DNA from 2 places in the Rhizobium sp. YTU87027 genome. Region 2 is predicted to be linked to the other one. Evidence: riboswitches for the same ligand, from Rfam matches in the RefSeq annotation. Region 2 holds a riboswitch; the other holds the start of a gene.
What was found. Region 2 has a riboswitch for thiamine pyrophosphate ahead of thiC (phosphomethylpyrimidine synthase ThiC). Riboswitches for the same ligand answer to the same signal wherever they lie in the genome.
Positions count from the first base shown of each region.

Region 1: another riboswitch for thiamine pyrophosphate. It lies ahead of thiM (hydroxyethylthiazole kinase); the one in region 2 lies ahead of thiC (phosphomethylpyrimidine synthase ThiC).

Region 1 covers NZ_CP098441.1:1,346,576-1,361,522, forward strand. The annotation lists gene NBG89_RS25205 (MBL fold metallo-hydrolase) at 1-445, opposite strand, end outside; gene NBG89_RS25210 (hypothetical protein) at 991-1,317, opposite strand; gene NBG89_RS25215 (hypothetical protein) at 1,639-1,896, opposite strand; gene NBG89_RS25220 (response regulator) at 2,318-2,983, shown strand; gene NBG89_RS25225 (sensor histidine kinase) at 2,985-4,391, shown strand; gene NBG89_RS25230 (ABC transporter permease) at 4,442-5,320, opposite strand; gene NBG89_RS25235 (ABC transporter ATP-binding protein) at 5,335-6,153, opposite strand; gene NBG89_RS25240 (ABC transporter substrate-binding protein) at 6,247-7,263, opposite strand; gene thiD (bifunctional hydroxymethylpyrimidine kinase/phosphomethylpyrimidine kinase) at 7,600-8,430, opposite strand; gene thiE (thiamine phosphate synthase) at 8,427-9,062, opposite strand; gene thiM (hydroxyethylthiazole kinase) at 9,059-9,862, opposite strand; TPP riboswitch at 9,913-10,009, opposite strand; gene NBG89_RS25260 (hypothetical protein) at 10,211-10,807, opposite strand; gene NBG89_RS25265 (sensor histidine kinase) at 11,078-12,427, opposite strand; gene NBG89_RS25270 (response regulator transcription factor) at 12,424-13,101, opposite strand; gene NBG89_RS25275 (cytochrome b/b6 domain-containing protein) at 13,098-13,664, opposite strand; gene NBG89_RS25280 (PepSY domain-containing protein) at 13,666-13,932, opposite strand; gene NBG89_RS25285 (sulfite exporter TauE/SafE family protein) at 14,146-14,937, opposite strand.
Region 2 covers NZ_CP098440.1:3,214,559-3,229,505, forward strand. The annotation lists gene NBG89_RS15950 (ABC transporter ATP-binding protein) at 1-247, shown strand, start outside; gene NBG89_RS15955 (ABC transporter ATP-binding protein) at 247-1,239, shown strand; gene NBG89_RS15960 (four-carbon acid sugar kinase family protein) at 1,236-2,297, shown strand; gene NBG89_RS15965 (FadR/GntR family transcriptional regulator) at 2,322-3,086, shown strand; TPP riboswitch at 3,134-3,245, shown strand; gene thiC (phosphomethylpyrimidine synthase ThiC) at 3,339-5,165, shown strand; gene thiO (glycine oxidase ThiO) at 5,168-6,142, shown strand; gene thiS (sulfur carrier protein ThiS) at 6,139-6,336, shown strand; gene NBG89_RS15985 (thiazole synthase) at 6,339-7,112, shown strand; gene NBG89_RS15990 (thiamine phosphate synthase) at 7,109-7,738, shown strand; gene NBG89_RS15995 (glucoamylase family protein) at 7,855-9,180, shown strand; gene NBG89_RS16000 (ABC transporter ATP-binding protein) at 9,181-10,221, opposite strand; gene NBG89_RS16005 (ABC transporter permease) at 10,218-11,774, opposite strand; gene NBG89_RS16010 (iron ABC transporter substrate-binding protein) at 11,950-12,978, opposite strand; gene NBG89_RS16015 (Ldh family oxidoreductase) at 13,115-14,104, opposite strand; gene amaB (L-piperidine-6-carboxylate dehydrogenase) at 14,177-14,947, opposite strand, start outside.

The DNA of each region.
Region 1 (14,947 bases), on a different replicon from region 2:
TGGGGAAGGCCAGCTTGCCGTCCTTGACGAGACCACCTACGTGGTCGGGATGGGAGTGTGTGATCAGCACGTCGGTGACGTCTTCCGGCTTGAAGCCTGCCTGAGCGAGCGACTGTTGGAGCGCGCCGCCAACACCTGTGTCGATGAGGATCAACCGCTTCGGCTGCTTCACCAGCAGCGCGTCGACGCTGAGCGTTATCGTGTCCGTAGGCGCGCTCGCCGCCTTTAGGACGTCTGCGACGTCTTCAGGGCTGCGACCGACACCGAATATCTTGTTGTCGTTCGGCCTGACGAACTGTGCATCATGCAGGGCAACAATGTCGAATGAGCCGAGTTTGAAGGATTTCGAACCGGGCTGCTGCTGCGGCATCTGGGCGGACGCCATCGTTGCCAGTAAAGTGGCGAAGGCGAAGCAAACGGAAAAGGAAGCTCTGGAGCCGTGCATGATGGCAATCCTTTCACGAACTGAGAGAGCCTATCTTCTTAGGCCTATCTCATGTGTGGTCACATCGAATTCTCGTCAACATCAGGCCACAGCCAGCGCCCGTTGTCGTTCTGCAACAGGCAGATACTGCCTTCAATGATCACTAAACGGCCTGCGCGTGCCTTAGTCTTGATATCTTAAGCGTTGGAGCGCAGCTGGCAGCGATGTCGTTGTCCGGCCAACGTGACGTTTCGCTGGTCGTTCGAGGCAAGCCCTCCATCCACGCCGGTTTCAATTGCGCCCATGTCGCGCCCCGGCATCGTCGTGTTGTATCGGTGGAGACACGAAGATCCAGCAAGTAGCGAACGCGGTGCTGGGGCCAGTTGCGATCCGCAGCCGGCATGTCCTTTTAAAATGTCTGTGCAACCTGGTACTCATTCGCCTTCCAGGCCCACGGTCCACCGGCTTCGCAAGTATGGTTCTCGTCCGTCGGGCCATTTGCTGGTCCCGGCGTAGGCTCGCGTCAAGACCGCAATCGCGGCAACGAAAGCCGTGCCGAGATGAGATCACTGATCCCTCCCTTTGGTCCCAGATGGCGTTTCGCAAATTTTCAGGAGCGTATTGATCTCGTCGCACAAAACCATGAATGCAGCGGCGACGACCTCGTTTGGCGTATCGTCCATCCCGGAAATCAATGTCTCCACTTCGCTCAGTGCGCGAGATGTCATGGGCGTATCCGTGCCGCTTTCATCAAGCGTGAGCCGCAGTTCGTGAATGCTCGCGATACCGCGAGCAACCAGCTCTTTTCGCTCGTCGGGCGTCAGCAGGTGGATTTGATCGACGGCGCGAACGAGCTCGGAGAGAAAATCTGATGTTGTCGAGATGCTTGCCATGCTTCACCACCTCGAACGTTACCGGAGTAGTTGTACGCAAAATACCGATAGTGCCATTTTTTCGCGAGCTGACCTTTGTTTGACCGGAAACGGGCATGGTAATCTAATTCTAATATAGTCGAACATTCTTGTTTTCCTACATTGAGTTCATGCTGCGAGGAGATTCCCCTGGGCGGAATCGACCACGATAATGGCGAACGAATGACGTCAGCCCGTTCGCACTTCTGAGCGCGTTATTGCTGCACCCTGTTCGTATTGCCTGCGGTTTGCGCCCTCCTGGCTGCGGTCGACAGGAGCTTGGGCATTCGCAAACGAAGAAGTCTATCGACGCTCCACTTTGATCACCTGAATGAGCCCGCCCTTCGACCCTTTCATGAGGTCCTGAACACGGGTGACCGCGGCGATCCTGGCGCCAACGGACAGGACGCCCTCCAGGACCCCGTCGATCCATTCGGCGTTCTCCTCCCCGTCATCGAAGTCGTATTGGCGGCGCTGTACCTCTCCGCCGAGCCTGCCGGCGCGTACGCCTTGCTTCTTGCCCACCTCGTACCAACTTTGGGCGGTCCAATCGTTGTGCATCGCAACTATCCTTCTACTCAACCGGGACCGCGCGTGACCCGAGCGGTCCGGGGATGTCGGTCGCGTCGATCATGGTGGGCTGCCCCAGCCGTTGAAGCAAGACAGGAAAAGGGAGAATGAGCGGCAAAGCCGAATGGCGGGAGTCGTTTGCGTTTCGATGGCTGTCTTTGCGTTGCGGTCACTATTATGCGAAACAATACGATGTCCGGCTTCGTCGGCGGTATCGCCAATCCTGAAGACCGTTACCGCAAGATCTCCGCGCCAAATCGCTTATCCGGCCGTTCTCGACCCGGGGATTTTCCTGCGCTAATCTGCTGATCTATCACATGGTATCCGATAGATCGCTATAACTATCGACCTCAACCAATTGCATTTGCACGACTTTCTTCCTAGTCTTCCTTGGTGTGAAGGGTGGAGGCAAATGAGACTGTTAATCGTTGAGGACAATCACGAGCTCGCAGATTGGCTGGCGAGAGCGCTTGAGCAGGCACGCTATACCGTCGATGCGGCGCATGACGGCGAGGAGGCCGAGCATTTGCTCGCCATCGCGAGCTACGCGGCTGTCATCCTCGATCTTTCCCTGCCGAAGGTCGACGGCATGACGCTGCTTAAACGCATTCGCCGTGCTGGCAACAAGACGCCCGTGATTATCCTGACGGCCAATGCCTCGCTTGACGGGCGTGTAGCGGGCCTCGACACGGGCGCCGATGATTATCTTGCCAAACCATTCGAACTTGCCGAACTGGAAGCGCGGCTGCGCGCCCTGATCCGGCGAGGGCATGACCTGGCGAATCCGGCAATTGCCGTAGGCGATCTCGTGCTCAACAGCGCCACTCGGCAATTCAGCCTGAAGGGCGAGCCCTTGCAGCTTACGCCGCGCGAACATTCCGTTCTGGAATATTTGATCCTGAAAGCCGGGACTACGGTGACCAAGGCAGCGCTTCTGGAGAGTGTCTTCGGTTTCGACGCCGAGACGGATCCGAGCGCCATCGAGATCTATGTGCACCGCGTGCGCAAGAAGCTCGAAGGCGGAACTGTCCAGATCGCGACGCTCCGAGGCCTGGGATATATGCTGAGGGCGCTTTGAGATGACGGTTTTTCAGCCGTGGCCGCGCGTTGCAGCTCTCTTTGCGCGCCTTCGCGACAGCCTTCGTGCCCAGCTATTGGCGTGGGTAACCGTAACGCTCGTCTGCGTTCTCTGCCTCAACCTCTATGTCAGCCAACGCCGTGCCGTCTTCACCGCAAATATCGTCACCGACAATATGCTGCTGGGTTCGGCGCGCATGATCGCCGAAGCGGTGCGCGTCGATCCAGGCGGCACGATCACGGTCGACATTCCCCCGGCTGCCCTCGAGATCTTCGGTACCGGCTATGGCGACCGCGTCTATTATCGGGTGACGACCCCCTGGGGAAATCTCGTTGCCGGTGACCCGGCGCTTGCGCAGCCTGAAAAGCTCGTCACCGGCCAGGATATGCGGTTTCGCGACCTCGATATCAGGGCGATGGCGATCGATCATCCGGTCGTCGGCCTTGGCAATGACGGCGTCGCGACGGTGACCGTGGCGGTGACGCTGAACAGTGAGGGCGCGCTGAGGCGGAGCCTCTGGATGTCCGATTTCACCAATCAGGTGGCGCTGGTCGTGGCCGCCGGCCTTGTCACCGTGCTTGGTCTGCGGCGCCTGCTTGCGCCCGTGCTGAGGCTGCGCGATGCGGTTCTGGCAAGCCGGCGCGAACGACTTGAACCCTTCGATCCGGCAAGCGTCCAGACAGAGCTGCAACCGCTTGTGCACGCTCTCAATGATTACATGGGCAGGGTACAGAAGCAGATGGGCGCGCAGCGCCGCTTCGTCGCCAATGCCGCGCATCAGCTCAGGACACCTTTGACACTGCTTGCGACGCAGGCCAGTGTCGCGGCGCGTGAAAGCAACCCGACCCGCCGCCACGAGGCACTGCAGGCGCTTACGCGCAGCACCCGGCAGGTATCTCGCCTGGCCGAACAGCTTCTTACCCTGACGCGCGCCGAGCCGGGCAGTCGCGCGCCGCGCGCCGAACGGATCGACATGGCTGAGGTGGCGCGGAAGGTGCTCGAGGCTCATGCGGAGGAGGCACTCAGACGCGGCATCGACATCGGTCTTGAGGCGGACGGTCAGGCCCCGGTCGTGGGCGACGAAACGATGCTGCGCGAGATGGTCGTCAATCTCGTCGATAACGCGTTGCGCTACACGCCGGCGCCCGGCGAAATCACTGTCAGCGTAGCGCATGATGAAGCGCATGTCTTGCTAACAGTCGACGATTCCGGTCCCGGTATCCCCGAAAACGAACGTGACCAGGTTTTCGAACGCTTCTATCGCATTATCGGAACCCAGGCCGAGGGCAGCGGGCTCGGGCTTGCCATCGTCAGTGAGGTCGTGGACGGTGCCGGCGGTTCCATCGATCTCGCGACATCGCCAAGCGGTGGGCTTGCCGTGACGGTTCGTTTGCCGTTGGCGTCGTAGCAACGAGGGGGCTTTTGGCCCCCTCGACAGTGGTTCGATCAGCGATCGGTTCAATGTGTCTCGAGACTTTGTTGCGGGCGCCACTTGGCAAGCCGGTTCTCGACGAGCGTCATCACAGATTCTGCCGCAAGCGTCACGACCATCACCAGAACGATGGCGGCGAACATGCCTGCGGCGTCGAAGGTACCCTTGGCGATCGAGATCAGCTGACCGATGCCGAAGCGGGCGCCGACGAACTCGCCGACGATCGCACCAATGATCGCGAAGCCGAAGGACACATGCAGGCTGGCGAAGATCCAGCTCATCGCCGAGGGGATAACCACAGTGCGGGTGACTTGCCAGTCCGACGCGCCGAGGATGCGGGCATTGGCGATCATGTCGCGGTCGGCTTCACGCACGCCCTGGAAGGCGTTGGCGAAGACCACGAAGAACACCATCACGAAGGCGAGTGCCACCTTGGAGGCCAGACCGAGACCCATGATCATGATGAAGATGGGAGCGAGAACGACGCGCGGTATCGAATTGATCGCCTTGATGTAGACCGAGAAAATATCCGAGAGCATCGGGTTGCGTCCAAGCCCGACGCCGACCACGACACCGGCGATCGAGCCGGTAAAGAAGCCGATCAGCGCCTCTTCCATCGTCACCCCGAGGTGATACCAGAGAGACCCCTCCGTGGTGCCTTCCGTCGCCCACTCATAGAGGCGTTGGGCGACCCCGGAGGGACTTGAGTAGAAGAAGGGGTCGATCCAGCCGAAATCGGAAGAGAGCTCCCAAAGCCCGAGGGCTGCGACAAGGATCGTGATTTGCCAGAAGAAGACCGTGTGCTTGCGGCGCTTGATCGCTTTCAGTGCGGCGGCCTCGATCTCCTTGTCCGACGTGCCCGGACGGAAGGAAGTGGTGCCCGTCTCCATGGTAATGTCCGTCATGGCCTTATCCTTTCTCACGCCGCTTCGCTGGCGCGGCGATAGCTGGTCTCGACCTCCTGGCGCAGGTCGTCCCAGATGGTTTTGCAGTAGTCGATGAATGCGTGCTCGTAACGGATTTCCGAAACGACGCGGGGACGCGGCAGGTCGATGTGGTAGACCGATTTCACCGTCGCCGGTCCGGCTGTCAGCACATAGACCTTGTCGGCGAGCGCCACGGCTTCTTCGAGGTCATGGGTGACGAAGACCACCGACGCCTTGCGTTCCGCCCAGAGCTTCAGCAGTTCCTCGTGCATGACGGTGCGGGTCTGCACGTCGAGCGCGGAAAATGGCTCGTCCATCAAAAGGATTTCCGGCTCGTTGATGAAGGTCTGCGCAAGTGCCACGCGCTTGCGCATGCCGCCCGAAAGCTGGTGCGGGTAGTGATGCAGGAATTTCGACAGCCCCACGCGGGCGAGCCAGTCTTTGGCGGCCGTCTCTGCATCGGCCCGCGACCGGCCGCGGAAGAGGGGACCGGCCATGACATTGTCGATGACGTTCTTCCAGGGAAAGAGCGCATCCTTCTGGAATGCGAATCCGACACGGGGGTCTATGCCCTTCACGGGACCACCCATCAGTCGCACTTCGCCGGCAGAGGGCTTGGCCAGACCAGTGACGAGGTTCAAGGTGGTGGACTTGCCGCAGCCGGTCGGACCGACCACCGCGACGAATTCGCCCCGTTCCACCGTCATGTTGAAGTCCCTGAGCGCCGTCAGCGTCTTGCCGGTCGGGGAGACGAAGCGCCGGGTGACATTGATGAGCTCGATGGCCGGCTCTCGGCCCTGATTTTTGGACATGGGTTATCCTTTCGGCGGCGCTGTTTGCGCTCGCAGACGATATCTCCGGAGAACCCGCCCCCGCCCGGAGGCGGGAGCGGTCGGGAGGATTGGCTATTGGGCGTTCTTCACGAATTCGCTCGTATAGGTCTTGGACAGGTCGATCTGCTTGCCCTTGACGTTCTTGGAAAACTCCGAGAGCACGGCGAGGACCGTCTTCGGACCGTCTTGCGGCATCACGCCGTCGGCCGTAAACATGCCCTTGCCCGCTTCGAGCGCCTTTACGTATCCATCCTTGTCACCGACGTAGAAATCCTTCGGCATCTTCTCGGCGATCTCGGCGGCGGAATGGGTATTGATGAATTTCAGGGTCTTGACGAAGGCGTTGGCAAGCTTCTGCACTTCTTCCTTGTGCTCATCCACCCAGGCCGTCTCCATGTACAGCGAGGCGGCGGGGTAGGTACCCCCGAGCGCTGCGCGCGTGGTATCGACGGTACGCAAATCGACGAGGACGCGAGCGTCGCCAGTCTTCACGAGACGCGAGATGGTGGGCTCGGTCGTCATGCCCGCCTGGATCTGGTCCTGCTGCATGGCGGCGATGAAGGTCGCCCCGGCGCCAGCCGGCACGGTGACAATGTCGCCGCCGGAAAGGCCGGCCTTGGATGCCATGTAGAGGGTCAGGAAGTTTGTCGAGGAGCCGAGCCCCGTCACGCCCAGATTCTTGCCCTTGAGGTCGGCAAGGCCTTTCACGTCGGGATATTTGTTGGAAACGACTTCCACTTCGCCGGGCGCCTGGCTGAACTGGACAACAGACTGGACGAACTTGCCCTTGGCCTGAAGGTCGACGCAGTGGTCATAAAAGCCAACCACACCCTGGACCGCCCCGGCGAGAAGCTGGTTTTCGGCATCAACGCCAGCGGCCTCGTTGAGCAATTCGACATCGAGCCCTTCATCCTTGAAGTAACCCAGTGCTTCGGTGAGCTTGGCCGGCAGATAGATCTGCTTTTCATAGCCGCCGACCATGATAGTGATCTTTTCGGATGCGCCGGCAAGCGAGGTTGTAGCGAAAAGCCCGGCAATGGCCAGAGCAGACATGGAAAAAGCGCGCACGAAGCTGCGATGAAAACGCATGAATTCCTCCCTGTTGCGTATGGCACCGGCGCAACGCTCTCCAAACGCATATTTGCCCGGTGCGTGGAAAAAGGATTAGCAGCCCGAGCTTTCAGTCAGCTTTCAACGCGCCAGTTTTTTCGCAGGGCTCGATCAAGCGTTGCTGGTCCCAACGGGCCGATTGTCTCTTCCGCAAAGCGCTACTTGCGATCAATCGTATTGCCAAGGCGCGTTCTCGCTGGGAAAGGTTCCTCGGGAGACGCTGAGCTTTTTTTATAATGTTCGCATGCGCGATTGCACAAGGAAGGCTCCGGGATCATCCCTCCGGGGCGCACAAAGGATAGCCCCCATTGGTTGTTACCGCCGTTTTTCGGTTCCGTTGGGCGCCATCGGCCAGAATTCAAAAAAATGCTGGACCGGCCCATGACCGGAGCCGACACTCAGCGTGTTTGCATGCGCCACGGCTTCGGCAAGGTAGGCCTTTGCATCCGCCACCGCCTTGGGCAGCGCGGCACCCTTTGCAAGTTCGGCTGCAAGCGCGCTCGACAGTGTGCAGCCCGTGCCATGCGTGTTCGCCGTTGGTATCCGCTCCGCCTCGAACCAGCACAGCCCTGCGGTGGTCGCGAGGACGTCCGGGCTCTCATGGCCAGACAGATGGCCGCCTTTGACCAGCACGGCCTCGGGGCCGAGCGCCCGCAGGCTTTGCGCCTGATCCGCCATTTCCGCGCGCGTCTCAGCCGTCGCTCCATGCAGGAGTGCTGCGGCTTCCGGCAGATTGGGTGTGAGCAGTGTCGCCAGCGGCAGCAGGCGCCCTTTAAGGACTTCGACCGCAGACAGATCGAGGAGGGCAGCGCCACCCTTGGCCACCATGACGGGATCAAGGACGATCGGTATACCCTTGTGAGGCTCGATCGCATCGGCCACCGCATCGGCGATCTCTGCATTGGCAATCATGCCGATCTTGATTGCGTCAATGCGCACATCGGCAAAGACCGCTCTGATCTGGTCGGCAACGAAGGCGGCGGGAACCAGATGAACACCAGACACACCCTGCGTATTTTGCGCCGTCAGCGCGGTTAAGGCTGCCATGCCGTAGACGCTGCGGGCAGAGAATGCCTTCAAGTCGGCCTGGATTCCGGCCCCACCCGACGGATCGGAACCGGCTATGGAGAGAACATTGCGGATCATCCGTAAACCTTCTTGATGTTTCTGGCGATGTCACGGGTCGCAGCCTCCGGGTCAGGCGTGCCGCAGATCGCCGAGACGACGGCAAGACCGTCAGCGCCGGCCGCAAAGACATCCCCGACATGGGCGGCCTTAAGGCCGCCGATCGCGACTGAGGCAACGGGACAGATCCGCACCAGGCGAGCAAGCCCGGCAAAACCGATCGGCTCCTTGTGGTCCGCTTTCGTCGGCGTCGCAAATACCGGGCCGATACCGGCATAGTCCACGATGTCCGGATCGACCGCCGCGGCCAGCGCCTCGGTCTCGACCGAGAGCCCGAGGATCATGTCCGGCCCAATCCGTGCCCGGGCAGTCGGCGTATCGATATCCTCCTGTCCGATATGCAGGCCGTCGGCACCGATTGCGATCGCCGCCTCCACGTCGTCATTGACGATAAGCCGCGCGCCACTGCCAGACAAAACCGCCCGGAGTGCCCGCCCGGTGTCGATCATGCGGGCGGTGTCCGCACGCTTGTCGCGCAACTGCACTATTTTTGCCCCGCCGGCGACCGCGGCACGTGCAGTCTCCACCATCCCGAAGGCGGCACAAAGGTCGGGGTCGAGGACGAGGTAGAGAGAAAGATCGAGGTGTTTCATGCGGCAAACACTTTGGCATCGCGATCAAGCAGGGAGGCGTCGAGCGCTGCGAGCGCGTCGAGGAACGCTGGTGAAAACGAGCCGGGGCCGTTTGCCTTGCCGGCTGCCATCTCGCCGGCGACAGCAAAGGTCGCAAGCGCCGCAACCGCTGCTGCGAAAGGCGCATCCGGGCGAACTGCTGTGAAAGCTCCCACAAGGCAGGTCAAAGAACAGCCGAGCGCGGTCACCTGAGGCATCAATGCCGAGCCGCCCTCGATGCGCGCCGCCCGTTCGCCGTCTGTGACAAAGTCAACGACGCCTGTCACTGCAACGGTCGCTCCATGCGCCCTGGCAAGCAGCCGGGCGGATTCTTCGGCCTGTTCGACACCGTCACGGCTATCGACGCCCTGACCGCGGCTTGCGCCGCCGGCAAGCGCGATGATTTCGGAGGCGTTGCCGCGAATGACGGCGGGGCCGAGCTCCAGCAGCCGACCCACGGCCGTACGACGAAAACTCGTGGCATAATGGGCGACCGGATCGAGAACCCATGGTCTTCCGGACTGACGGGCCGCGACAGCGGCCGCCTCCATACCGCCAAGCCAGCCCGACGACAGTGTGCCGATGTTGACTGTCAGCGCGCCGGCGATTGCGGCGAATTCACCCGCCTCTTCTTGCGCATGCACCATGGCGGGAGAAGCGCCCGTCGCCAGAAGCACGTTGGCTGCGATGTTCATGGCAACGAAGTTGGTGATGCAGTGGACGAGCGGCGGTTGCTTTCGTAATTCGCTCAGCAAGGTTCCCGGTGAGGTTTGGTCAAGCATTGTGTGCCTTTCGACCGGGAAGAAAGGCGCGAGGGACAGACGCGGGAAGCGGGAGGTCCCGAGCGACTCCCTCCGCCGGCATTATCCGGTTCAGGTTCAAAGGGTGCTTCTCAGCCTGCCGTTCGGAAGGCGCCCCTGTCTCTCTTCGGCTTCTTGTCGCAGAGAAGCGCGCGGCTGTCATCCATAAAATGGGTTCGCGGGGGCAGAGCCTGGTGATTGGTGTCGATCCGATCGTTCGCCCGATGCGAGGGACCACGCTGGACGGCACCCGCAGTCGAGAAGGGTAGGAGAGGTGCCCATTCGAAGATATCCTCGACGGGACATCGCCACCAACGCGTTCTTACATCCCTATAGGCCCGCAAGGGCCTGAGCTGTCAGTAGCCGCGCAACCAAGCGGTACTGGTCGACGAGTAAATCATCATTGGTGAACCATTCGGCGTAGGGTGCCATGCGAACTCCCTTCTTTTCAGAATCCCTGATTTGGCTCTCGCCGGCGAACATCAACCGCTTGTCATCCGATGAGCGAACCATCTCGGCGCTGACGGTCATTGCAATCCCTCGCCCATCATTGGCGCCCACTGGAACGCTCAATGCGTGGTACACGTTGATCTTCAGCTCGGCGGAGGCGCTTGATGCCGCGTCTGCTACGCGATATCCCTTGGCAATGAGATCTTGCCTGGCTTGCTCCCCGATGAGCTCGGGCAGGTTTGCACGCGAATCTACGACCCGCTGAAGTCGAGATGTCGCTTCTGACACAGTGGTGGGCACTTTCCCAGAACTTGCATTTACCTCACCTACGCTTGGCCCGAAGACAGTGGCTTTGGACAATTGCACAGGCGCCACATAGACAGCGCCCATGGAGGCCTTCTTCTGCGGATCAATGGTGGCTGTGGTGCAAGCGGTAAGAGCGAGCGCTAAAATGGCAATAAGACTGCGGCGATACAATTGGGCCCCCCGAATTTGAAAGTCGATTCGCAATACCGCATAACAGGCTGTTCGGTCCGATAGGGCAATAGCGACCGCTAGAGCCTTCTACGGCCCCGGCCTTTGAAGCGTTCTCGCGTCAAACGGGGAGCGATCGTCATGACCGGCTCGGGCCGTGCCCAAGTTGGCGACCCCGCCAGAATCCGCCATCGGCGCGCATGACTTTTTCGGCGTGCTGACGCGTGTCGCCGGGCAGGTGTCTTTCCCTCTCATCCTGGCCGTCGCCATGCCTTAAGGGCGCAGCGACATGGGTTTCGGCTGTCGATCGGAAAAAACGATCTCGAAGACGTGCCCCATCTTGGAGGTGGACTGGCGAAATGAAGCCCGATGCAATTCAGCTATCCGCCGGACGATCTTCAAACCGATGCCAAGGTTGTCACTGCCGCCGGGCGCTCTGGTGTCCCGCCGCAGACCACCTGGATGCCGATCCTCCACACGAACGATATTGCTGCTGACGGACACAAGAATACCGGTGCCTGCCGGCGTATGATGTACGGCGTTTTCGACGAGATTACGCAAGGCGTCCTTCATTAGCGCCGGCGCCCCCTGGACGAGGGCGGATTCGACTTGAGGACTGAACTCCAGGGAGTGGCGGTTCTCATAGACCCATGGTGCGAGTTGCTCGACAACGGAGGCCGAAAGCGCGACGAGGTCGACCGCCTCGAAGATACCATGGTCGAAGCTGTCTAGTCGGGCGAGCGTCGTTAGTTCCGCGACGAAGCGTACGAGGTCATCCAGATCATCTTCCGCTTTGCGGGCACGCGGATGGTCGATGTTTCCCAGTTCGAGCTTTATGGCTGCAAGTGGCGTACGGATTTCGTGAGCTATGCCGGATGTAAGAACCTTCTGTGACGTCATCAGTTCGCCAACGCGCTCGAAAGCGCGATTGACGGCAATGGCGAGATGGGCGACCTCGCGCGGCATCCCGTCGAAATTCAGGTGCGACCGTGCATCCATCGGATCAAGGTCATCAGCTGCATCGGCTGCGGCACGCACCGGCTTCAATGCCTGTCGCACCGAGAGCAGGGTGGCGCCGAGAACCAGGACAAGCAGGATGCTCATCGGCACCAGCATATGTTCGATGACTTCGTTCCAGAAGACGGAGGAGACTACATTTTGAGGGTCGTCGATTGTTGCGACGTCGACGACGAACCGTCGGTTTCCAACCGCGAACGCACGGCCACCAACAAGGGCCAACGGCTTTCCCGGCCGCAGCGACCTCAGCCAAAAATCCGGCGGATTGACATCGGCTGGAAGAAACCGGCTCTCGCAGGCGTCGTCGCAGGACGAAAACACAAGTGCGCCAGCCGCATCACGTATCCTCGCGACGTATCCGGATGCTCGCTCCTGATAGCGCTGCCTGACGCTATCAGGAAGCTGATAGCGGACGTTTTTGTCCTCCACGCTTATACCGGAGGCCAGGCGCTCGGTTTCCTGCTCAACAAACAGACGCGATAGCTCACCGACGTTCCAATAATAGTTGGAGAATATCACGACGAGTTGCAGGATCATTGCGAGCACTGCAAAAAACGCAATCCGTCTGGTCAGGATTGCACCGAGTGTAGGATGTGAGGAGCTCACGCGCCTTCCTCTCGCATCATGTAGCCAACGCCTCGGACGGTTTCGATCGAAGCGCCGGTCGGATGCCCTTCGAGCTTCTTGCGTAGCCTCGAGATCGCCAGCTCGACCGCATTGCTGCTTCTTTCGTCGCCGAATTCTGAAAATGCATGCTCAATCTTGATCTTGGAGACCACCTTGCCGCCATTGCGCATCAGAAGTTCGAGCAGGTCCTTCTCCGAGGGGGCGAGCGCGATTTCGGCGCCGGCGCACGTTACGCGTCGCGACGCGATCTCAAGGTGGAGGTCTGCGTACTCTAATGTCGGCATCGCCGTGAGGGGAGCACGCCGCATGAGGGCACGAATACGCGCGATCAGTTCGCCATTGTGGAAGGGCTTGGCAAGGTAGTCATCTGCGCCTGCATCGAGGCCAACGATACGCTCGTCGATCGCACCGCGCGCCGTCAGCACGAGAACGGGAATTGCAACCTTTGCACTTCGCAGTGATTTTAGAACATCGATTCCGTCCTCATCGGGCAGGCCGAGATCAAGAAGGAGAAGATCGTAGTGCGCGCCCTTAAGCGCGAAACGTCCTTCCTGCGCGCTTTCGAAGGCGTCGATTTTCCAACCGACGCTCCTGATGGCTTCGCAAAGCAGGTCGCGAAGCCGCGAGCTGTCCTCGATCAGCAGAATCCTCATGCCTTCTTGCGACCCGTAACCATCGACCAGACCAGATTTTCCCTGTGTCTCCAACTTTCGATGACGGCAACACCGGCATGGACGAAAGCGAGGACCATGATGCTGTTGGCGATTGCGCCGTGCAATTCCTCCAGCCACTTTTGTCCCCAGAAGGCGTCGAGCGTCGTCATCCAGCCCGTCAGCGCCGTTGCCGCCAGCAAGGCCATCAGGCCCAGCATCATGACCGAAGCCAACGGGTTGTGGCCAATGTAGCGCTTTTCGTTGCGATTGAGGATATCCAGGATCTGATCCATCACCTTCGAAGGCGTCGGCAGGAAATCATTGAAGCGGGAGTGTTTCGTGCCGATAAAACCCCAGACGACGCGGACGGCGATGGCGGTGACCACGACGTATCCAGTGACGCGATGCCAGTACTTTCCCTCCTCAAGCACGAAGAGATTGAGCATGCATGCCGCAGCCACCGTCCAGTGAAACAAGCGCACAACAGGATCCCACACCTTGATCGTGCGCTTTGCAGTGTCGGAGGGCGCTAAGCCCTCCTTCTTCGATGAGACCATCGTCATCTCAGTCACCCTTCTGGACAATGGCACCAGAAACGGGGTTGAAATAGACCTCGGCGCGATTGCCGTCTTTGTCCTTGCCGTAGATTTCGTAGCAGTTGCCCGTGACCTCGAACGTCTTGACCTTGTAGCCCATGGTGTCGATCTTCGCCTTCATGGCTTCTTCGGACATCCATTTGGACTTCGGTTCAACGGTGCAGCTCGGGCTTGCGAGTGCAAGGGCGGGCGTTGCGGATGCAATAGCGATAGCGGCGATCAGTTTCAGCGTCATGAACAATATCCTCTGTTAGCACCCGTTGCGGGCGACAGGGACATCGATAAGGCTGCAAAGCTGTCGGTTTCCTGTCCGATGCGGACGATCCACCGAACGACGTTTCGCCGCTTTGCGCCAGTGCGGCACCGGTCGGTAGCCTGCGCGCGGCAATGGCCAGGCCAGCGAGGTTTGAACTCGACCGACAGGCCAGGTTCGACCTCGTCGCCGACATCAGGCAGTCAACGTCTGAGCGAGGCTTCGGTAAAGCATGTAGCCGGCAACGACGAAGATCAGGGTGGCAAACAGGCTGTTCAAAAGCCCTTTGCGGGCTGAAAGATGGCGGGCGAGGTTGGCACCAAGCCATCCTCCGACCACGCCGCCGGCGATGAAGGCGGCTGCGAGCAACCAGTCTACATATCCGGATAGGGCGTAGTTGAGCGCAGTCGTCAACCCGAATGCAGTGACGGCGACGAGTGATGATCCGATCGCAAAGAGAATCGGCATTCCGGTCGAGGCGATCAGACCCGGAACGATGAGAAAGCCACCACCGATACCGAAGAAGCCGGAGAAGACACCCGTCAGTCCGCCAAAACCGACCACCTTGTGCACGTTGCCTCGTGAGCATTGCGCTCCTGGGTCGCCTTCCGCCGTGCGCTTGCTAAGCATCAGGAAGCCGACGACGAGCATCAGAAGTGCGAAGAATACAAGCAGCTTCTGTCCGTCGATCATCTTGCCCACGGTCGAGCCGATGAAGGCACCTGCGATGCCCGCGACACTGTAGACGCCCGCGCATCGCCATTTGACATTGCCGAGCCGCGCATGGCCGAGGAGGTTTGCGAACGCATTGGCGGCCACGGCAAAGGCGCTCGTGCCGATTGCCAGGTGTGGGCTTGGAACGCCGACAAAATAGACCATCAGGGGAACGGCAAGGATCGAGCCGCCACCGCCGAACATCCCGAGCGTCAAGCCGACAAGGCCGCCGGAAGCGGCCCCCAGAACATATTGCATTGGATCGAGGTACATGGATGGACGC
Region 2 (14,947 bases):
TCCGTATACGCGTGGCCTCTTGGCCTCGATCCCGAAGCTGTCGGATGCGCCTGCAAGCCGGCTTAGCTCCATCGGCGGTACGCCGCCGGAGCCGGGCCGCCGCCCCAAGGGCTGCCCCTTTGCACCGCGCTGTCCGCTGGCGGAAGCCGTCTGCCACGAGCGCGTGCCGAAACTCGAACCGCTATCAGGCGCAGGAAACCACCGCACGGCCTGCTTCGTCGTCCAGAAAATGCAGGAGGCTGCGTGATGGGTACTCAACCGCTGCTGAGGGTCGAAAACCTCGTCAAGCATTTCCACGTCAAGCTCGGCGCCTTCGGCGAGCGCTCGGCGACGGTCTATGCGCTGGACAACGTCAATCTCGACATCATGGAAGGCGAGACGCTCTCGCTGGTCGGTGAATCCGGCTGCGGCAAGTCGACGACCGGCTTCACCATCCTCAACCTCTACAAGGCGACATCAGGCAAGGTCGTGTACAAGGGGCAGGATCTGGCGACGATGGATGAAAAGCAAATGCGGCCCTTCCGCCGCGACCTGCAGATCGTCTTTCAGGATCCCTATTCAACACTCAATCCACGTATGACGATCGGTGAGGCGATCGGCGAGCCGATCCTCTTCCACAAGCTCTGCACCAAAGCGGAGCTCAAGGACAAGATCGCCACACTGCTGACCGACGTTGGCCTGCCCACCCGCTTTGCACAGCGCTATCCGCATGAGCTGTCCGGTGGCCAGCGGCAGCGTGTCGTCATCGCTCGCGCACTCGCCTGCCAGCCGAAATTCATCGTCTGCGATGAGGCGATCTCGGCGCTCGACGTCTCGATCCAGGCGCAGATCATCAATCTCCTGCTCGATCTGCAGGAAAAATATGGCCTGACCTATTTGTTCATCGCCCATGATCTGGCCGTCGTGCGCCATATCAGCACGCGCGTCGGTGTCATGTATCTCGGCCGCCTGGCGGAACTTGCGACGCGCGAGGAACTGTTCGAAAACCCTTTGCATCCCTACACGAAGGCGCTGCTCTCTGCCGTTCCGGAAACGGATCCGGAGCTGGAACGCACGCGCAAGCGCCAGATCCTGCAGGGCGACGTGCCGAGCCCGCTCAACCCACCGAGCGGCTGCCGCTTCCATTCGCGCTGCCCGATCACCATGGACGTGTGCAGCAAGGTCGTGCCGGAGTGGAGGGAAGCCAAACCCGGCCACCTTGTCGCCTGCCACGCCGTCAACACAGGACAGACTGCATGACGCTAAAGGTCGCGATCATCGCTGACGATTTGACCGGCGCGCTCGACACGGGAACCCCCTTCGTCGACGCCGGACTTTCCGTCGCTGTTGCGATCGACGTCGGAGCCATATCGGAAACGCTTGCGACCGATTGCGAGGTCGCGGTGGTCAACACGGCTTCAAGAGCTCTCCCGGAGGAGGAAGCGGCAAGAAAGGTCAGCGCTGCGGCGAAGGCCCTTCTTGCCGCCTCGCCTCAGATCGTTCTGAAAAAGATCGACTCCCGGCTCAAGGGGAATGTTGCAGCGGAAAGCGCAGCTCTGGCTGCCGTCTTCGGCCACGAGGCGATCGTCGTGTCACCCGCCATTCCCGATCAGGAGCGGTTGACCCGCAGCGGCCACGTGGTCGGCCGTGGCGTCGGTGAGGCGCTACCGATCCCCGTTCTCTTCGGGACGAGCGACCGTCAAGTGGCCGTCCGCGACGCCGAAACGGACAGCGATCTCGACCGGGTGGTTGATGCATATGACTGGAGTAGGACCCTAGCCGTCGGTGCCCGAGGTATCGGCAGTGCGCTTGCCCGCAAGATCGGCCAGCCGAATAGCGCAAACAATCCCTTTGCGACGTCATCCCGGACGGTTTTTGCTTTCGGCTCGCGCGATCCCATCACGGCGGCGCAGATGGCCAAACTGGAAAGTTCCGGTGGCCTAGTCTCGACTATCGATGCGCCCATGGGAGCATTGCCTCCCGAAGCACGATTTGGCTTGCCAATCCTTCTGCGCTGCACAGGCGAAATCACCAGCGAGGCAGCAGCAGTTGCCGACCGCTTCGCGAAAGGCGTAAAATCAATCATAAACGCAACGAGCCCGGAGATGCTGATGGTCGGTGGAGGCGATACGGCGCTGGCGGTATTTCGCGAACTTGGAATTCGAACCCTGAGGCCGAAGGGCGAGATCGAAGCGGGCATTCCATGGTTTGATGTAACCACATCCGACGGCCTGCATCTGCACTGTGCGGTGAAGTCGGGGGGCTTTGGGAATTCTGATAGTTTGCTAAGACTGATTGCACAGAATCAGGCGGCATAGGCAATGCCGGCGGGGAGAATGAAAGTGGACGAAGCAAACGGTGTATCGGCAAATGCCCAGACGACCCCGGCAGCCAAGCCGGAGCGTGGCAAGGCCGTCAAGCTGGTCGATCGGGTCTTCGACCAGTTGCAGGAGCGCATTCGTTCCGGAAACTATCCACCGGATTCGCGTCTGCCCGGCGAGCATGAGCTCGCATCGATGCTGGGCGTCTCGCGTCCGATCGTGCGCGATGCCTTGGCACGGTTGCGCGATCAGGGCATCGTGTATGCCCGTCAGGGCGCCGGCACGTTCGTCAGCGCCCACGGTTCGCCGACGACGCAACTTTCCTATTCGCCGGTCAAGACGATCGCCGACATCCAGCGCTGCTATGAGTTTCGCCTGACGATCGAGCCTGCCGCCGCCTACTTTGCCGCCAAGCGTCGTGACGAGGCGGCGATCCAGAAAATTGCGGCAGCACTCGCCGATCTACGCGAGGCGACTAGCCATCAGCTCCATCGCACCGACGCCGACTTCACGTTCCATCGGGCCGTCACAGAAGCCGCCAACAACCACTACTACACGGCCTCGATCGACGCCCTGAAGGCTCATATCGCCGTTGGCATGCACCTTCACGGCCTATCGCTCCTTGGTCCGCGTCAGGGCCTCGAGCAGGTCTACGAGGAGCACAACAAGATTTACCTCGCCATCGTCGAAGGCCGTGCGGAAGACGCGCGGGCTTTGATGAAGACGCATCTTGAGGGTTCGCAGAGCCGCCTCTTCGAAGGCCGCGCTCTGGACCTTTCCATGTAGTTGCGGCAGTCGGCTTGACAGCTTTGCTGCTCTGGTTCTAACCTTTTGGCATTCACCAGGGGGGTCCCGGCAAGGGGCTGAGATACTGCTATCGTGCGCAGTGACCCGTTGAACCTGATCCAGTTCATACTGGCGTAGGGACGGTGCAAGCGCTCGAAGGCATTGGATTCTCGCGTGGAGTCGGTGCCGGCGTCTTTTCATCATTCCGGCTGAGGACTGGGTCTCCAAACCTAAAACTTGGAGCCTCAAACCATGAATATTGCCGCAAAGAACATCACCCCGACCGTTACAACAGGCCCGCTGCCAGCCTCTCGGAAAATCTACATCCCGGGAGAAGTTCATCCTTATATCCGTGTGCCGATGCGCGAGATCAGTGTTCACCCGACATCGGGAGAGCCACCGGTCACGGTCTATGATTCCTCTGGCATCTATACGGTCGAAGGCGCTGACATCAGCATTGAGCAAGGGCTTCCGGAACTGCGCCGGAATTGGGTGCTCGCACGTGGCGATGTCGAAGCCTACCAGGGCCGCCAGGTGCGCCCCGAGGATAACGGCTTCGCCAGTGGCGAACGGCTGACGCCGGAGTTTCCCGCCAAGCGCCAGCCGCTCCGCGCCAAGGACGGCAAGGCCGTCACCCAGCTCGCCTATGCCCGTGCCGGCATCATCACGCCGGAGATGGAGTTTATCGCAATCCGCGAAAATCTCGGCTGCAAGGCGCAGATGGAAGAGCTCACGCGTGACGGCGAAAGCTTCGGCGCCCGGATTCCGGATCACGTCACCCCGGAATTCGTCCGGCAGGAGGTGGCTGCCGGTCGGGCGATCATCCCCGCCAACATCAACCACCCCGAATCCGAACCGATGATCATCGGCCGGAATTTCCTGGTGAAGATCAACGCCAACATCGGCAACTCCGCGGTCACATCGTCCATGGCCGAAGAGGTCGAGAAGATGGTCTGGGCCGCCCGCTGGGGCGCCGATACCGTCATGGATCTATCCACCGGCCGCAACATCCACAACATCCGCGAATGGATCATCCGCAACTCGCCGCTGCCGATCGGCACCGTTCCGCTCTACCAGGCGCTGGAGAAGGTCGAGGGCATTGCCGAGAACCTGACCTGGGAAGTCTATCGCGATACCCTCATCGAGCAGGCGGAGCAGGGCGTCGACTACTTCACTATCCATGCCGGCGTCCGGCTCCACTATATCCCGCTGACCGTCAACCGCGTCACCGGCATCGTTTCGCGCGGCGGCTCGATCATGGCGAAGTGGTGTCTTCATCATCACCGCGAGAGCTTCCTCTACGAGCATTTCGAAGAGATCTGTGACATCTGCCGCGCCTATGATGTCTCGTTCTCGCTCGGCGACGGCCTGCGTCCGGGTTCGATCGCCGATGCCAACGACGCCGCGCAATTCGCCGAACTGGAAACCCTCGGCGAACTGACGAAGATCGCCTGGGCCAAGGACTGCCAGGTGATGATCGAAGGACCCGGCCACGTGCCGATGCACAAGATCAAGGAAAACATGGACAAGCAGCTCGCCGTCTGCGGCGAGGCGCCTTTCTACACGCTTGGACCGCTGACGACCGACATCGCCCCCGGCTACGACCACATCACCTCGGGCATAGGTGCTGCCATGATCGGTTGGTTCGGCACGGCGATGCTCTGCTACGTCACCCCGAAGGAGCACCTAGGCCTTCCGGACCGCCATGATGTGAAGACCGGCGTCATCACCTACAAGATCGCTGCCCATGCCGCCGATCTCGCCAAGGGACACCCGGCCGCTCAGGTGCGCGACGACGCCCTGTCACGCGCCCGCTTCGAATTCCGCTGGGAGGATCAGTTCAACCTGTCGCTCGATCCGGAGACGGCCCGCAGCTTCCACGACGAAACGCTGCCGAAGGAAGCCCACAAGGTGGCGCACTTCTGCTCGATGTGTGGCCCGAAATTCTGCTCGATGCGGATCTCGCACGACATCCGCGCCGAGGCACAGAAGGAAGGACTCGACGCCATGGCGGCAAAATACCGCGAGGGCGGCGATCTCTATATGCCGATCGACACCGTCCAAGGGACGCGCGACTGAAAATGCGCGTCCTTGTCAAGGGGGCCGGTGTTGCCGGCCTCACGGTCGCGCACGAACTCAGCCTTCGCCGCGCCGACGTAACCGTCGTGGATCCGTGTCCAGGCTTCAGCCAAACAGCCTCCTGGCTCGCGGGCGGCATGCTCGCGCCCTGGTGTGAACGCGAAAGCGCCGAGGAAGCCATATTGCTGCGCGGCCGCGACGCCATCGACCGGTGGGACATGATGCTGCCGGGCGAGGTCCGCCGCAACGGAACGCTGGTTGTTGCTCCCGCGCGCGATCAGGGCGAACTCGATCGCTTCGCCGGTCGCACCAGCGACTATGAATGGTTGGACGAAGACCAAATCACCGCGTTGGAACCGGCTTTCGCTGGGCGCTTCAGGCGAGCCCTGTTCTTCCCGCTGGAAGGACATCTCAATCCAAGGCGCGTGTTGGGTCTGCTGCGAGATAAGCTCGTCGACCGGCATGTCGCATTCATTGACCAAGCGACCGAAACCGCCGGCTACGACGACATCGTCGATTGCACGGGCGCGGCGCGCATTGGGCAAACGAGCGGGCTTCGCGGCGTTCGCGGCGAAATGCTTTATCTGAAAACCGACGAAGTCGCCCTCGCCAGAGCCGTTCGCCTGCTGCATCCCCGCTTCCCCGTATATATCGTTCCACGTGGAGGCGGCTTGTTCATGGTGGGTGCCACCATGATCGAAACGGAGTTCGGCGGCCCGATCTCGGCACGTTCAATGATGGAGCTGCTGAACGCTGCCTATGCCGTGCATCCCGCCTTTGCGGACGCGGCCGTCGTCGAAACCGGGGTCGGTGTCCGACCGGCGTTCGCCGACAATTTTCCCCGCGCGACCCGCGAGCGTGATGCTGTCGTGCTCAACGGTCTCTATCGCCACGGCTTCCTGCTGGCACCCGCGATGGCGGAGGAGGCCGCAGACCTTGTCTTCTCCCGAACCAAAACAGGAGGAAGTAACCGATGAGATTGATCGTCAATGGCGAGCAACACGACCTGATTGCCGCGACGTTGTCGGAGTTGCTGACGCTGATGGAATATGAAGGCGATTGGCTGGCGACCGCCGTCAACGGCGAAATCGTCCACCGCGAGGATCGCGCCGACCACGCACTCAACGACAATGACAGGATCGAAATCCTGTCGCCGATGCAAGGGGGCTGACCATGCTGACGCTTTACGATACTGAAGTCTCTTCCCGTCTGCTTCTCGGTACCGCACGATATCCATCACCCGCGATCCTTGCGGAGGCCGTCAAACGGTCAGGAACGGAGATCGTCACCGTCTCGCTCCGCCGCGAGACCGCCGGCGGACGAAGCGGTGGTGCCTTCTTCGAAATGATCCGCGCGCTTGGCGTTCGTGTTCTGCCGAATACAGCCGGCTGTCATGGGGTTTCAGAGGCCGTGCTGACAGCCAAGATGGCGCGCGAGTTGTTTGGCACCAATTGGATCAAACTGGAGGTGATCGGCAACCACGATACGCTTCAGCCAGACGTTTTCAGCCTGGTGGAGGCCGCACGCATCCTTTCAGCCGAAGGCTTTGAGGTCTTCCCCTACACGACCGACGACCTCGTGGTGGCGGAAAAGCTGCTCGAAGCGGGTTGCCGGGTGCTGATGCCCTGGTGCGCCCCGATCGGCAGTGCTGCGGGACCGCTGAACCTCTCTGCTCTGCGTTCCATGCGCGCGCATTTTCCTGACGTTCCACTCATCGTCGACGCCGGAATCGGCCGGCCGTCGCACGCGACATCAGTCATGGAGCTCGGCTTCGATGCCGTCCTCTTGAATACCGCCGTCGCCGGTGCGGGCGACCCTGTTGCCATGGCCAGTGCATTTGCCAAGGCGATCGAGTCCGGCCGCGAGGCTTTCGGTGCGGGCATGCTCGAACCACGCGATGTTGCTGTTCCGTCGACACCCATCATCGGAAAGGCCGTCTTTGCATGAAGCTCGATCCCTTCTATCTCATCGTCGACAGCGTCGAATGGATCGCGCGGCTGGTGCCGCTCGGGGTCAAGCTTGTGCAGTTGCGGATCAAGAATAGGGAACCGACCGAGCTGCGCACCGAAATCCGGACTGCAAAGGCAATTTGCGCCGCACATGGCTGCCAACTGATCGTCAACGACTACTGGCAGCTTGCCATCGATGAAGGATGCGATTTCGTCCACCTCGGTCAGGAGGATCTGGAAGCGGCCGATCTCGGTGCCATTCGAGCGGCCGGCCTGAAGCTCGGGCTGTCCACCCACGACGATGCCGAGCTCGAGACGGCGATGGCGGCAAAGCCGGACTATGTCGCGCTCGGTCCGGTCTATCCGACCATCCTCAAGCAAATGAAGTGGTCGCCGCAGGGACTCGAGCGCCTCCGCATATGGAAAGCGCGCGTCGGCGACCTGCCGCTCGTCGCTATCGGCGGGCTGAACGTCGATCGAATCGAGGGCGTTTTGTCTCGGGGCGCCGACAGCGCAGCCGTCGTGACCGATATTACCCTGCACCCCGATCCGGAGACACGAACGCGGCAGTGGCTTGCTGCCACCGCTTCTTGGCGCGGAGTGGAAATGCCCTTGGGTCGGTAGCAGAGCAGAACGACCGATGGGTCGTTCAGTCGCAACCCCTTCAAAAATGATTGATTTGCGGATCGTGCTTGACCATGTTGAACCGGGGGCTGGACAACAAGTTGGGCTTGGCACGTATGTTACAACGGACCGAGGAAACGGACGCCGCACTGATCGACAGGCTTCAGCGAGGCGCATTTAATTATTTCCCGAAGCACTACAATCCGGACAACGGCTTGGTCCCGGACACGTCCATCGCGGGCGTTCCCTGCAGCATCGCCGCGGTCGGCTTCTCCCTGTCGTCCTATCCCGTCGCTGTCGAGCGTGGCTGGATGCAGCGCTCCGAAGCGATCGACTACACGCTGAAGACGCTTTGTTTCTTTGCCAACGGCCACCAAGGTCGTGAGCGGCACGCGATCGGCTATCGCGGCTTCTTCTATCACTTCCTGCATATGGACACCGGCCACCGCGCCTGGAACAGCGAGCTGTCGACGATCGACACCACGCTTCTCGTGGCAGGCATGTTGACCGCTACGGCCTATTTCGACCGCAACACCGAAGCCGAGACGGAGATCCGTAGGCTCGCGAGTTTGGTCTACGAAAGAATCGACTGGCACTGGGCGCTGAACAAAGGCCAGACCGTATGCATGGGCTGGAAGCCAGGCAGTGGCTTCCTGCGTTGGCGCTGGCAGGGCTACGACGAAGCGATCCTGCTTTATACGCTGGCGCTCGCTTCCCCGACGCATCCAATCCCGGCGTCGAGCTATGATGCCTTTACCGCGAGCTATTCGTGGATGCTTTTCGGCGATCAACCTTATGTCTATGCCGGCCCGCTTTTCATTCATCTTTTCTCGCATGCCTGGATCGATTTCCGCGGAATCCAGGACAAGGCAATGGCCGAGCGCAACTGGGATTATTTCCGCAACACGCAGGTATCGATCGCCGTGCAGCGGGACTATGCGCAGCGCAATCCCGGCCATTTTGTCGGTTACAGCAAGGACATCTGGGGTCTGTCTGCCTCGGACGGCCCGCCTCCGACCCGTAACATGCGTGGCGGTCGCCATCCGCGCGTACTCGGCTATGCAGCGCGTGGCGCACCGCTCGGACCAGATGACGGCACGATCGCACCCTGGGCAGCACTCGCATCGCTCCCATATGACCGCCAAGCGTCGCTCGATGGCCTTCGCGCCCTGATATCGACCTATCCGAACCTGCTCTACGAGGATCGCTTCCCCGGTGGATTCAACCCGACCGTCAAGACCAAGCGGCCTGAAGGCTGGGTCGACGACCGCTGCGTCGGCATCGATCAGGGTCTTCTGGTCATGACGATCGAAAATGATCGCTCGGACTTCATCTGGGGTCTTATGCGCCGTTCACCGGTCATCCGACGCGGTCTTGAGCTAGCAGGATTTAGAGGTGGCTGGTTATCGGAAGATGAGAGTTCCGAACTGAAGATCGCCTGATCAGCGACTTCCGAGAACGTGCGCCTTGCCGGCGATGTCGAGACGAACATGATCTCCGCGCTCCGGAAGCGCCACGCTTGACGTCTTGACCATGATCGGCGGAAGGGCGACGCCTTCAAGCGACACCGCGACGGTGCAGGTCGCCCCGCCGAATTCGACCTCGACGACCCGTCCGCGATAGGTCTGCGCGCTTTCATCGGGAACGACCCTGATCTGTTCGGGCCGCAGCATGATCTCGACCTTGCCTTTATGGCTGCCATCGACAGCGACGCGGCCGAGCGCACAATCGGCAAAACCATTGCGAACAACGGCCGGAAGCATAACCGCGTCTCCGAGAAAAAGAGCTGTCTCGCGATCAATGGGCTGCAAGTAAACCGATTGCGGTGAACCCGCCTGGATCAATCTGCCTTCCCGCAGGACGGCGACCTGATCGGCGAAGGAGAGCGCTTCCGCCTGATCATGTGTGACGAGGATCGTCGTGATGCCCGCCGACTGGAGAACGCGCGCGACGGCCTTGCGCATATTCTCGCGCAGACCGGTATCGAGAGCCGAAAACGGTTCATCGAGCAGCATCAGGCGCGGCTTGCGACCGAGCGCGCGGGCAAGCGCGACGCGCTGCTGCTGGCCGCCGGAAAGCTGGTGCGGCCGGCGGGTGAGCATGTTGCGGTCAAGCTCGACCATATCGAGCAGGTCGATGACGCGTCGTTCGCGATCGGGCGCACCGCGCTCGAAGCCGAAGCCAATATTGTCGGCGACGCTCAGATGCGGAAACAGCGCGCCATCCTGCGACACGATACCGATGCCTCGCTTGTGCGCGGGCACCACCACCGGACCGTCCGCCAGAAGCTCGCCGCTAAGCGTCACACGGCCGTCATCAGGCTGCTCGAAACCGGCGATGATGCGCAGCAGCGTCGTCTTGCCCGACCCCGAAGGCCCGACCACGGCCGTGCGGCTGCCGGCGGCGACATCGAGTGAAATGTTCTGCAATGCCTGGACATGTCCGTAGCGCTTGCTGATGCGATCGATCGTAAGCAGCGTCATTGTCCGGCAGTCCGTTTCGATTGGGTATAGAGAAGAAGAGTGAGCGGCAGCGATAGCACGACCATCATGAATGCGTAAGGCGCCGCCGCCATGTAGTCGATCTCGCTGGTCAGCGACCAAAACTTCGTCGCAAGCGTTTCCACCCCATTTGGCGCCAGCATCAATGTCGCGGTCAACTCGTTGGTGATGCCGAGACCGACAAGCGCGACGCTGGCAGCTGCGCCCGGCGCGGCGAGCCGCATGGTAATCTGCCTCACTGCCTGGGCCGGCGTGCGGCCAAGACCCATCGCGGCGCGCTCCAGCTCCACGGGCGCCTGGGCGATGCTGGCGCGCAGGCCCACCATAGCACGCGGTAGGAACAGCAAGATGTAGGCAGCAACAAGAGTTGCAAAGGTCTGATAGAGGGGCAGAACGAGACGGACCGTAATCGTCACCAGCGCGAGCGCGACAACCACACCCGGCAGCGATCCGACATAATAATGGCAGGCCTCGAGCAGGCGCTGCAGACGCCCCGGCGCTCGGACGGAAAGCCAGGCCATTGGCGCTGCGGCAATCGTCGCGAGCACGCCGCCGGCAACCGCGAGAACGATGGTTTGCACAAACGCATTGCCGATCGTGTCGACGCGCCAGACCCCGAGCCCACCGAGATAGAGCCATCGCACCAGCGTCACCAAGGGAACGCCGAGCGTCAAAGCCGCGAGACCCACCTGAAGTACGATCGCCGGCATTATGAACCAGCCAAGCCGACGGCGATCCGCCGGCCGCGCCGAACCGGATCCGACACGGGCATATCGCTCGTTGCCGCGCAGCAGGATTTCCAAGCCGAGCAGAAACAGGCAGCAGCCGACAAGAACACCACCCAGCATGTTGGCAGCCGGGCTATTGTAGGCGGATTGGAACTGATCGACGATCGCCGTTGCGAAGGTGTCGAAACGGATCATCACGAAGAGACCGTATTCCGACAGCAGATGCAGCGCGATCAGCAGCGAACCACCGCAGATGGCGAAGCGCAATTGTGGCAGGATGGTGCGGAAGAACAAACGCCAAGGCCCGAGGCCAAGGGAAGAAGCGGCGTCCTCAATGGCGGGGTCAAGCCGGCGCAGGGCAGCGGCGACCGGCAGATAGAGAAACGGGAAGTACGCAAGCACGGAAACGAAGACGCCGCTCTGCAGCCCGCGCATGCCGGGGGCGAGGCTGATCCACGCGTAGCTATGGACGAAGGCCGGCACCGCGAGCGGCGCAACCGCCAGCCACGACCACAGCCGCGCGAAGGGTATATCCGTCCGCTCGACCAGCCAGGCCAGTGTCACGGCAAGGGCAATCGACAGTGGAATGGTAAATGCTTCCAGCAGCACCGTGTTGACGAGCAGCTCGCCAACGCGCGCGCGGAACACCAATTCCTTGACGGTCTGCCAACCGACATCGAAGGTTATCCAGCCTATGAAACCGAGCGGCACCAGACTGAACAGCGCCACAACGGAGGCAAAAAAGATGACGGCAGCGTGGGGCAGACGTGCACGCAGCCGATCTATTCCCGCCACCGACCGCGCCATCGGCCTTTCATGACCGGGAACAAGCAATCTGTTGTCCTGCAGCAAGGCCGCGCCTTCATACGCTGAAAAAGGAAGGCAACCGCCTATGATAGGGCGGTTGCCGATTTCGTCATGCCCTACGTTTTTCTTGAGCCAAAAGCAACAGTTTTGACCCGCAGGGCCTCTGACAGAAAGACTAGATGATGCCAGCGGCTGTCATCAGTTCCGTCACCTTCTTGCTGTTCAGCTTGGCCGCATCGACCTTCGGTGCATTGAGGTCAGCCAGCGGAACGAGCTTGTCATTCGATGCCGCATCCTTTCCGATGGCATATTCATAGGACGTGCCGTTCTTAAGGATGTCCTGGCCGGGCTTGCCGGTAACGAACTTCAGGAAGGCCTGAGCTTCCTTGGCATGCTGGCTCGACTTCAGAACGCCGCCGCCGGAGATGCTGACGAAAGCACCCGGATCCTGATTCTTGAAGTAGTGCAGGGCAACGTTCTTGCTGTTTTCACCAGTCTTCGCCTGATCGCCGAACCAGTAATAGTGATAGATGACCGCGCCCTCGACTTCGCCGGCGTTGACCGCCTTCATCGCGACGCTATTGCCCTTGTAGGGCGTGGAGTTTTCCTTGAGCGCCTTGAGCCAAGCCGTCGTTGCTTCCTCACCCTTGAGTTCGAGCAAAGCGCTGACAATCGCCTGGAAGTCAGCGCCCGCCGGCGAAGCGCCCCAACGACCCTTCCAGGCCGGATCCGCAAGGTCGAGCAGCGACTTCGGCAACTTGTCCTCAGTCAGCTTCGTCTTGTCATAAGCAAAAACCGTTGAACGAGCAGCAATGCCGGTCCACATGCCGTCAGACGGGCGATACTGCTCGGGGACCTGAGCCAGCGTTTCCTTGTCGACCGGCGCAAAGAGGCCAGCTGCATCGACCAGCGTCATGGCCGGAGAGTTCTCCGTCAGGAAAACGTCGGCCGGCGACGCATCACCTTCCTGAACGATCTGATTGGCGAGCTGCATGTCGCCGCCTTGGCGCATCGTTACCTTGATGCCGGTTGCCTTTGTGAATGCATCGATCCACTCGCGCCCGAGGCTCTCATGCTGAGCATTGTAGACGACAATGCCTTCAGATTCCTGCGCCAGAGCGGTGCCAGTGGCGAGTGAAGTTGCGGCAATGAGCAAGGCGGCAAACGCCAGCACGCCCGAAAGGCGATTAAGGGAAGTTTTCATGAAGCCCTCCATGGTGTTTCACCCGAGATCCCGGGCTGTTGGAGCCCGTATATTTTTGTTGATTTGGCATTTCAAGTTTTAGTGATGGCATGAGAATCACAAATACTTGAAACCGTTCATCAACTTTAGAATCGTTCTAGAGCGCACGGATCGCGGCAATGACCTCGTCGTCCACGTCAATGCCGTGTTCCAGGGCCTGCTGCCGTGCCGTTTGACCCCGACGCCCGGGCAGCCGGACGCCGGGGTCGGACGAGATCTCGTCTATAAGTGCGGCCAATCGTTCGGCAACACCACTTCCACCGCTGGCGGTCGGGTTGATGACAACAAGCATCTGCCCGAGGCCGGGTGCCGAACCCTTATCGTCGAAAAGCGAGGAGGACTCGAAGGAGAAATTGGCCCCTGTCAGTGCGCCGGCAAGGAATTCGACCATCATCGCCAACGCGGCACCCTTGGCTTCTCCCGATGGTGCCATCGTCCCCTCGAGTGCCGCAGCCGCATCCGTCGTCGGCTGGCCGTTCCGGTCAAAAGCCCAATCCGCAGGAATAGCGACACCCTTTTGGCGTGCTGCCATCACCTTGCCACGGGCAACGCGCGAAAGCGCGAGATCAATGACGAGGGGGTCGGCTGCCGGGATCGGCGCAGCAAACGCTATGGGATTCGTTCCAAAAACGGGCTTGCGCCCACCCCAGGCGGCCATGGACGCAGTGGCATTGGCAACCATCAGAGCGACAAACCCCATTTCCGCAAACCGCTCGACGGTCAAGGCGAGGACGCCGGCGTGGTGGGAACGATGAACCGCCGCTAAAGCGATGCCCTGCTGCTGGACAATCTCCGGGAGAATCGAGGCTGCGAGATCGAAGGCCGGATAGGCGTAGCCGTGGCAGGCATCAATGCGCACAACGGCGGGAAACGGCCGCTCGAGCTGCGGCGTGGCAAATCCGTCGACCTTGCCTGCTTTGGCCTGCTTTGCGTAGGCCTCGACCCGGCGCAGGCCATGACCGCCTTGTCCAGCAGCTTCGGCGGCAACGAGTGCCCTGGCGACCGAGAGCGCATTGGCCTCGTCCACACGATTGCGCGTCAAGGCATCGACAACGAGCGTTTCTGCCGCAGTTAGGGTGAAATGCATGGCAACCTGCAAAACAAAAAAGGGTGATGACGTGTTATGTCATCACCCTTTCGGCTGCAATGCAGGCAATGATCATTCGACGTCGAACTTTACGCCCTGCGCAAGCGGCAGTGTCTTGCCGTAATTGACTGTGTTCGTCGCCCTGCGCATATAGGCCTTCCAGGCATCCGAGCCGGACTCGCGGCCACCGCCGGTTTCCTTCTCGCCGCCGAACGCACCACCGATTTCGGCTCCCGACGGACCGAGGTTGACATTGGCGATGCCACAATCGGAACCGCGCGCAGAAACAAAGGTTTCAGCCTCACGCATATCATTCGTGAAGATCGAAGAAGAAAGTCCCTGCGGCACCGCGTTATGGAGCTCCAACACCTGATCGAAATCCGTGTACTTCATCACGTAGAGAATTGGCGCAAATGTCTCATGCTCGACAGGGCCGGTCTGTGCGGGCATTTCAACGAGCGCCGGACGGACATAGAAAGCGTCTCCCGCACCGTTTTCGACGCGCTCGCCACCGGTAACCTTGCCGCCGGCAGCTCTCGCTTGCTCGAGAGCCGACTGCATGTTCGTAAAGGCATGCTTGTCGATGAGAGGCCCGACAAGCGTCCCCGTTTCCAGCGGGCTGCCGATCGAGACCGAGCCATAGGCCTTCTGCAGGCGCGGAACGAGCTTGTCGTAGACGCTCTCGTGAACGAACAGGCGGCGCAGCGTCGTGCAGCGCTGACCGGCGGTCCCCATGGCGGAAAAGGCAACGCCACGCAGCGTCAGGTCAAGATCGGCCGTCGGGCAGATGATCGCGGCATTGTTGCCGCCGAGTTCGAGGATCGATCGCGCAAAGCGCTGTGA